Regions from separate parts of the Saccharospirillum sp. ABV4_185 genome, predicted to be linked through region 3. Evidence: predicted binding sites of a transcription regulator. Region 3 holds the regulator's gene; each other region holds the start of a gene.
The links. The regulator LexA, encoded in region 3, represses DNA repair genes until DNA is damaged. The targets are predictions, from matches to a motif close to TACTGTNTANNTANACAGTA.
Positions count from the first base shown of each region.

Region 1: imuA (translesion DNA synthesis-associated protein ImuA) is a predicted target of LexA. The motif match lies at 1,262-1,281, and genes of this name have one in related genera.
Region 2: ACXAE6_RS17830 (DNA topoisomerase III) is a predicted target of LexA. The motif match lies at 1,160-1,179, and genes of this name have one in related genera.
Region 4: recN (DNA repair protein RecN) is a predicted target of LexA. The motif match lies at 1,149-1,168, and genes of this name have one in related genera.

Region 1 is NZ_JBSWUW010000001.1:3,081,689-3,083,891, forward strand. Features, by position in the region: gene ACXAE6_RS14695 (metalloregulator ArsR/SmtB family transcription factor) at 1-340, opposite strand, end outside; gene ACXAE6_RS14700 (CLCA_X family protein) at 408-1,190, opposite strand; gene imuA (translesion DNA synthesis-associated protein ImuA) at 1,297-1,959, shown strand; gene ACXAE6_RS14710 (Y-family DNA polymerase) at 1,952-2,203, shown strand, end outside.
Region 2 is NZ_JBSWUW010000002.1:149,330-151,532, forward strand. Features, by position in the region: gene ACXAE6_RS17830 (DNA topoisomerase III) at 1-1,142, opposite strand, end outside; gene ACXAE6_RS17835 (glutamine--tRNA ligase/YqeY domain fusion protein) at 1,298-2,203, shown strand, end outside.
Region 3 is NZ_JBSWUW010000001.1:2,981,218-2,983,420, forward strand. Features, by position in the region: gene rnhA (ribonuclease HI) at 1-183, shown strand, start outside; gene dnaQ (DNA polymerase III subunit epsilon) at 185-931, shown strand; gene lexA (transcriptional repressor LexA) at 953-1,561, opposite strand; gene ACXAE6_RS14185 (alpha/beta hydrolase) at 1,636-2,203, shown strand, end outside.
Region 4 is NZ_JBSWUW010000001.1:521,787-523,989, reverse strand. Features, by position in the region: gene recN (DNA repair protein RecN) at 1-1,125, opposite strand, end outside; gene grpE (nucleotide exchange factor GrpE) at 1,353-1,943, shown strand; gene dnaK (molecular chaperone DnaK) at 2,035-2,203, shown strand, end outside.

The DNA.
Region 1 (2,203 bases), 100 kb from region 3:
GGGTTGGATGGGTGGTGCTGTTACAACACCCTTCAGGCAGACGGGTCAGACAGTCATTGAGGTAGTCGGCATTGTTGGCCTCGGTCACGCTCAACACTTGCAGGGCCCAGTCCGGCAACTCAGGGTTGAGCCGGTAATGGACCCATTTGCCACGGCGCTCATCAGCGACCAGCTCGCACTTGCGCAGTTCAGCCAGGTGTCGCGAGACTTTGGGCTGACGGAGTTCCAGGGCCTCCTGGATATCACAGACACAGAGCTCCCCTGCCCGACTGATCAGCAGCAGCGTTTTCAGGCGAGTGTCATCGGCGAGACATTTGTAAAAGGCTAAGGGTGATTGCATGGTGCGCCTCCTGATATACGAAATAACATATATATGAAATTTCGAATGTCAAATACTTAGTGGGCGATCAGGATGTCACCGGCTGGTGTTTCAGAGCGCCGCCCAGAGCACCGAAATAGTCGCTAAACGCCTGCTTGATGCGCTCCCGCTCAGTGCCCTGCGGATAAAGCCCGGCGCGAGCTTCGGCCGAGTTACGGCTGCCACGCACCAGAAAGCTATTGTGAATGGCCGCATCTTCAACAAAGGCTTCAAAGGCCCGGGCGCAGAGTTCTTCCGGCTGACTGTAATAGAGCTGGCCGCGTTCACGATCGGCCTGGGCGGAAGCCTGGAACAGCGCGCTGGGTTGTTCCCCATCGGCATCCAGCAGCACCGCCTGATAGCAGCCAAACAAGCGTTCATTAAGGGCATGAGGTTGCATCGGCAGACTGTCCAGCCAGGCGCGCGAGCCCATCAGCCTCGATGGCGGATCGATAAAGGCCTTGGCGGCGATGTAATGGTCGAAGGCATGAAACCATTCATGAGCAATGCTGCCCGGCCCCGCGTTCTTGGCCAGCGCAAAAGCGCGACTGGCAGGCATATAGTGCGCCGCTACGCCTAACTGCCCGCCCAGGCCATATTCGAGCGATAAAGTGCCGCGCAGGCCGATCAGCAGTTCATTGCCACCGAGAATAAGCATCAGGTCGCACAGCGCATCGTAAAAGGCGGTCGCGGCACGGTCGCGTTCGTCCGGTTTTACCCAACGACCGAGGCGCACCGAGCGAAAATCGAAGCGGCGGCGAATGTCTGCAAAGCCGACTTTTTGCCCGCCGCGATGATCCGGGCCGCGTCGTTGCCACTGTCGGTTACTCATTCAATCAAGACTCCAGCAGCCGGTTACAAATTCTGACGTCTGTCGGCTGGCAAACTCTAACGCTCCAATTATACTGTATTTATATACAGTATTCGTGTGCAGTTTCATGTCTCTACTGACTACTTTAACCGAACGGGGAGATCTCTGGTCCGGCCAGCACTGGCGGCAAAATCAGATCGACTCCATCAGCACAGGTCTGCCGGAATTAGACGCCATTTTACCCGGCGGTGGCTGGCCCGCTGCCGCCATGACCGAGTTGTTTTACCACACCATAGGCCAAGGCGAATTACGCTTGCTGTTGCCGACACTGGCGCATCTGAGCCAGACCGATGTCCGTTGGCAGGTCTGGTGTAACGCCCCTTTTCGACCGCACGGCTCGGCGTTGGCGCACTGGGGGCTGCGCTTGGATCGTCTGCTGCTGTGCCAGGCTGGCAGTGAAGCCGAACTCAGCTGGACGCTGGAGCAGAGTCTGAGCAGTGGCGGCAGTCAGGCGGTGCTGGCCTGGGTTGAACAACTCGATTCCCGGCGTCTGCGGCGCCTGCAATTGGCGGCTGAAAAAAGCGCAGTACCGCTGTTTTTACTGCGTCCGGCGCGTTTGCAGCAGCAGGCATCGATGGCCGCCTTACGGCTGCTGATCGAACCGCAGCGCGATGAACGCCTGCATTGCCGCGTGCTCAAACGCCGTGGCGGCTGGCCGGGCGCCGATGTGCAGTTGTCGTTGCCTTTGGTTCGGGACCCTACCCTGACGCAGGATAATGACCATGGCTAAAACCACCCAGCCGCTGTGGCTCTATCTGCATTTTCCGCTGTTGGCTCTGGAAGCCCGCTTTGGCGAGGTTGCGCAGAAGCGCCCGGTCTTGCTGACCAGCAGCGATGGCCGCAGCGTCCAGCAATGCAATGCCCTGGCGCGAAGCGAAGGCGTTCAGCCTGGTATGAGCCTGCGCACCGCCTACTGTCTGATTGATCAGGTTGCTCAGGCGACCTATAGCGCGCAACTTGAAGCCAATCAATTG
Region 2 (2,203 bases), on a different contig from region 3:
GCGTCGTTCCAGGTACGGCTTTTCTGGCTGAGATTCAGTTGCGGCCAGGCGGCGTCGAGGCGGTTGTCGTTCAACGCCTTCAGGCTGGCGCGAATGGCGCTGGTGACTTGGCCAGCCTCAGTATGATGTTCGCTGGGCAGATAGCGACAGTCCGAGCGCGGGTAGGTAATGGCCTGGTGTTTTTCGTACAGACTCTGCGCCAGATCGAGCACTTTTTGCGCGCTTAAACCCAACACCTTGTTGGCTTCCATCTGCAAGTTCGACAGGCTCGGCGGCAGCGGTGCATTCTGATTGCTGGTGTTTGCAGTGGCCAGGGTGATGGCGCCGTCCTGCCCCTGAACCGTTTTCACCACGTGCTCAGCCAGTGGTCGCGACAGGTTACGACCATCATCATCGAGCCAGGCTTCACAGGCCTCGCTTGGTTGCCACTGGGCGGCAAAACCTTCGCCGGCCTGGGTTGTTAGTTGTGCCCAGACTTCGTAATAGGGTCGGCTGGTAAAGGCGTCGATGGCGCGATCGCGATCGACCACCAAACCCAGGACCGGTGTCTGCACCCGGCCGATGGAGAGCACGCCCTGATAACCCGCATTGCGGCCACCCAATGTGACCGCCCGGGTCAGGTTGATGCCATACAGCCAGTCGGCGCGTGCCCGTGCCAGCGCTGAAACAGATAAGGGTTGGAAGTCGCGGTTGGGTTGCAGTTTATCCAAGGCACGTTTCACCGCGCTTGGGTTCAAATCGTTGATCAGGCAGCGTTGGGTGCTGTCGAGTTTGTGCTTCGGCACTTTCAAATAATGCAGCACTTCATCGACTAACAGCTGACCTTCGCGGTCCGGGTCGCCGGCGTGAATCAGTTGATCCGCCTGTTTAACCAGCTTGCGCACCACCGCAAGCTGTTTGGCGGTCTGGCGTTTGGCCTGGTATTGCCATTGGTCAGGCAGAATGGGCAGGGTATTGAACGACCATTGCTTGAAAGCCGGATCGTAGGCGTCGGGCTCGGCCTGCTCCAGCAGGTGGCCAATGCACCAGGTCACCACCGCATCGCCGACGATCACGCAGCCGTCCTGGCGTTGCTGTTGACCGGGCAGGGCGGCGGCAATGGCGCGTCCGAGGCTGGGTTTTTCGGCGATAAATAAGCGCATGGCAATCAGCGTAAAAAATATGGATGTATATACAGGATTGGCTCGTGCCGTCCAGCGCAAGGCGCGGCCCCTACTCAGCGCGGCCCAAACCGGTATAATCGCCGCTTTGGCAAACCCCATTCTCCTGCCGAGCGATTTCCGGAGTCCGCATTCTGATGAGTGACAAGCCGTCCAACTTTCTCGCCACCCTGATCGAAGACGACCTGAACAGTGGTAAGCACGACAAAATCGTGACCCGCTTTCCGCCAGAGCCCAATGGCTATCTGCACATTGGTCATGCCAAATCCATCTGCGTCAATTTCGGTCTGGCCGAGCAATTTGGCGGCGTGTGCAATTTGCGTTTTGACGACACCAATCCGGAAAAAGAAGAGCAGGAATACATCGACTCGATCAAAGCCGATATTAACTGGCTCGGTTTTGAATGGGTGGGTAAAGAAAAATACACCTCCGATTATTTTGATCAGCTGTACGACTGGGCGGTCGAACTGATTAAAAACGGCGATGCCTACGTCTGCGATCTCAGCGGCGAAGAAGCGCGCGAATACCGCGGCACCTTGACGGAGCCGGGTCGCAACAGTCCTTATCGTGAGCGCAGCGCCGAGGAAAACCTCGATCTGTTTGCGCGTATGAAAAACGGCGAGTTCGATGATGGTGCCAAATCATTGCGCGCCAAAATTGATATGGCGGCACCGAACATGAATCTGCGTGATCCGGTGTTGTATCGCATTCGTCGCAAGGAACATCATCAGACCGGCAACAAATGGTGCATCTATCCGAGCTACGATTTTGCCCATGGTCAGTCCGATGCGCTGGAAGGTGTGACGCACTCAATCTGTACGCTGGAATTCGAAGATCACCGTCCGCTTTATGACTGGTTTATCGAAAAACTGCCGGTGCCGGCGGTACCGCATCAGTACGAATTTGCGCGGCTTAATGTGAACTACACCGTGACGTCCAAGCGCAAGTTGAAGCGTTTGGTTGATGAGGGTGTGGTCGATGGTTGGGACGACCCGCGTATGCCGACCATCAGTGGCATGCGCCGGCGCGGTATTACTCCAGCG
Region 3 (2,203 bases):
GGCTGGAAAACCGCCAGCAAGCAGCCGGTGAAGAATAAAGACCTGTGGCAGCGTTTGGATGAGCAGATCGGCAAGCACGAGGTGCAGTGGCATTGGGTAAAAGGCCACGCTGGTAACGAAGGAAACGAACGTGCCGATGCGCTGGCTAATCAGGGCGTCGACGACATTATTAAGCGAGGTTGATATGCGACAGATTGTACTGGATACGGAAACCACCGGTCTGAGCCCCAACAAGGGCGATCGCATCGTCGAAGTTGGGTGTGTCGAACTGGTCGGCCGTAAACATACTGGCCGGCACTTTCACTACTACATCAACCCGGAGCGCGACATTCCCGATGAAGTGGTAGCGGTTCACGGCATTAATAATGAGAAGGTTAAGGATGCGCCCAAGTTCCGCGATATTGCTGACGACTTCTGGCAGTTTGTCGCCGGTGCTGAATTAGTCATCCATAACGCCGCCTTCGATATGGGCTTCCTGCAAATGGAGTTCGATCGACTGGCTGCCGAGGGCGACAGCCGCTTCGGTCGGTTGGACAGTCATTGCACCGTGCTCGATACGCTGATGCTGGCGCGTGAAAAACATCCGGGAGCCAAGGCTTCCCTGGATGCGTTGTGCAAACGCTATGATATCGATAACAGCCACCGTACACTGCACGGCGCTTTGCTTGACTCAGAGATTCTCGCCGACGTTTATCTGATGATGACTGGCGGCCAGACGGCGTTGATTCTGGATGAAGAACCCCAGTCCAATAATGACGAAGTGAGTTTTGACGCCAGTGCGGTAATGGCGGCTGGAGAGCGCTTGGTCGTTATTGAACCTACGGCCGCAGAGCGCGAAGCGCATCAACAGATGCTGGCGATGATTGAGAAGAAATCCGGCGCCGCGCCCCTGTGGAATAGCTCGAATGAGCCGGGAGCGCGACCGGAGTGATGCGTTTGCCGGGCGGTGCTCTTAGTGCAGCGTCCGGCGAATAACGCCGACGTAGAGACCTTCGATGGCAAAGTCGTCCTGTTCCAGGTCGACCTTAATCGGATCAAAGTCGGTATTTTCCGGGTAGAGCGTTACAATGCCGCCCTCGCGTTCATAGCGTTTGACGGTGACATCTTCACCAACTCGGGCAACAACAATATCGCCATTGCGGGCTTGATCGGTCTTGTGAACCGCGATTAGATCGTCTTCCAGTATGCCGATGTCTTTCATACTGAGCCCCTGTACCTGAAGCAAATAATCGGCTTTGGGGTTGAACAGACCGGTGGGAATTTCGATGAATTCCTCAATCTGTTCCTGAGCCAGAATGGGGGAACCGGCAGCAACACGACCGACGACGGGAATGCCGGCTTCAGCTTCGGACTCCGGCAGTCGGATACCACGTGAGGCACCGGAGACCATCTCTATAGCCCCTTTACGGGCCAGGGCTTTGAGGTGTTCTTCCGCCGCATTGGGGGATTTAAAACCGAGCCGTTGGGCGATTTCCGCCCGGGTCGGTGGGTAGCCGGTGGCGCCAAGGTGCTCTTTAATGATATCCAGCACCTCTTGTTGACGAGCGGTCAGTTTCAGCATAGTGTCGCCCTGTTTTTTTATACAGTAGCTGTGATTATATACAGGCTACGCTCACTGTAAAGGACTCTAAAGGCTTGAAAAGTAGCAGTGAACTTTTCCCGGTGGCTTTGGCCAGTGCGGAATTCAAAGAAGGCGTCTACGAAGATGTCTATTCCCTGAAACCAAACAACAGCACCGACAAAACCGTCGAGATCGCACTGGTGCGTCTGCATCAGGAAAAAGTGACCAAGGCGTTGCCGCTATTGTTGGTTCACGATGCGTTCTACAACCACTGGCAGTGGTTGGATTATGGTGTTGGCGGTACTGCTGGTGAGTTGGTACGTCAAGGTTACGATGTCTGGTTATTGGATTGGCGGGGCCATGGTTTGTCATCGCGCAACCAACGACCGCAAACCAATACGCTGGACATTATGGCTGAGTATGATCTGCCATCTGTGTTCGCGTTTATTGAAGAACGCTGTGGCCACAAACCAGCCGTTATTGCTCGCGGTATGGGCTGTGAGTTGATCAGCCGAACTCTGGCCTACGGTGAGACGCTGCCGGAGCTGTTGTTCGTTAATTCCCACCAGTTACCGCCACGTCGCCTTTATTGGTTGCCCGGAGCCAAGTTGATTCAGCGTATTCGTCTGCTTAAAAGCGCCT
Region 4 (2,203 bases), 2.5 Mb from region 3:
AAAGCGTTCGGCTGCCTGGCGTCGTTGTGTGCTCAGTTCCGTTGCCTGATCGCGGTATTCAGCTTCCAGTCGTTTAACTTCCTCGGCCATGCCTTCCAGATCTTCGGCATCGGTGGTCAGGCTGTGCAACTCCTCGGCCAATACCTGGCTGTGCTCAGGTAATGCTTCTGAGCGAATCTGGTGTTTGCGGGCCAGGCTATGAATACGGTCCAGACGGTCTTCGACTTCCTGTACTCGCGCTGCGTCCACTTCGAAACTTTCCAGATAGCTGTCCAGATCGCCGCTGGCTTCCTGCGCTTGAATTAAGGCGCTTTCCAGCAGGCCGATGGCGTTAGTTAAGCGCGGGTGGGGATCTTCCAGGCTGGTCAGTCGTTGCAGGGCGTTTTTTAACGCGGAGAGCGCATCATTGCCGTCTTCATTTTCCAGCAACTGTCGAGCGGCATAGCTTTCGTTAACCAGATTCTCGGTCTGGTTGTAACGCTTGAACTCCTGTTCCAGATCCTCCACTTCACCGCTCTGTAAGGCCAGCTGTTGCAGCTCATCGACCTGATATTCCAGCAATTGCCGGCGAGCGGCGTTTTCATCGGAGTTGTCTTTAAGCTGGCGATATTTGCGGGCGTGTCCTTGCCAGCTGATCCAGGCTTCGCGGACTGACTGGCGCAACTCTTCCTGGCCGGCGTATTCGTCCAGCAGGCGCAGATGGGTATCGATGCGTAACAGGGACTGATGGGCGTGCTGGCTGTGGATGTCGATCAGGCATTCGCCCAGGGCCTTCAGTTCGCTTAACGGAACAGGCTGGCCGTTGATGTAGGCGCGTGAACGGCCTTCGGCGGAAACGGTACGGCGAAGGATACAGTCGTCGCCCTGGTCGAGGTCGCGCTCCGACAACCAGGTTTTGGCCGTCGGAATACGGGCGACATGGAAGCTGGCGGTGACTTCAGCGCGTTTTTCACCGTGGCGAACGATGCCCGAATCGGCACGTTCACCCAGCGCCAGTGATAAGCCGTTGAGCAAGATGGATTTGCCGGCACCGGTTTCGCCGGAAATGGAGGTCATGCCTCGTTGCCATTCGATTTCGATATTGTCGGCGATGGCGATATTACGGATAACCAGACTCTGCAGCATGGGTGCTCCCCAGATAGGTCGAATACTGGCTATATGTACAGTGTTCTTGGCGTGATTTCAAGCAGCGCTATTAACAGCGGTGCTATTCCCTTGAAATAGCAGGTCCAGTCCCAATTAATTCGGCCAGCTAACTCACCAATCACTTCGCACTGATGCAGTGTGGAGGGTGGTTTTATCGCCCGGTCACGGCCGGATAAGTTCGGAATATTTAAATTTGGGATCCGATGATGGCAAGCGAAGATAAATCAGTAGAGACCCAGGAAGACGTTGCACCTGCAGAGGCTGCCCCGGAAGCCGCCGCTGAGGAGGCCGCAACGTCCGAGCTGGCAGAGCAGTTGGCTGCTGCTCAACAGCAGGCTAAGGAAAATCATGAACAATACCTGCGTGCTGAAGCTGAAATGGCCAACCTGCGTCGCCGGGTAGAAAAAGACGTTGAAAATGCTCACAAGTTTGGGCAGGAAAAACTGGTCAAGGAAATGCTGACGGTAGCGGACAATCTTGAACGTACGCTGGCCGCTATCGAAACCGAGACCGATGAGATCGCACCGTTAAAAGAAGGTGTAGAGATGACCCTGAAAGGGCTGCTCGATACCTTCGATAAGCTGAATGTCGAAGCGATTGATCCTCAGGGTCATCCTTTTGATCCTCAGCTGCATCAGGCCATGTCCATGGTTGAAAACCCGGATGTTGAGCCGAATACCGTTATCGCCGTGATGCAAAAAGGCTACACCTTGCACGAGCGTCTGGTACGCCCGGCCATGGTGATGGTCAGCAAAGGTTCCGGCGGTGGTGGCCAGAGTATTAATGAGACCGCTTAATAACCCTGCGCTGTGCAGGGTCTTGAATTCGAAACAGCCGCTCACATATAGCCAAGCAAGCAGTTAAACGAACTACGGAGTGTCAGTTAAAATGGGCAAGATCATAGGCATCGACTTGGGAACCACCAACTCGTGTGTGGCCATTCAGGAAGGCGACAAGGCGAAGGTGATCGAAAACGCCGAGGGCGATCGTACCACCCCGTCCATTGTGGCCTTCACCGATGATGATGAAACGCTGGTCGGACAACCGGCTAAGCGTC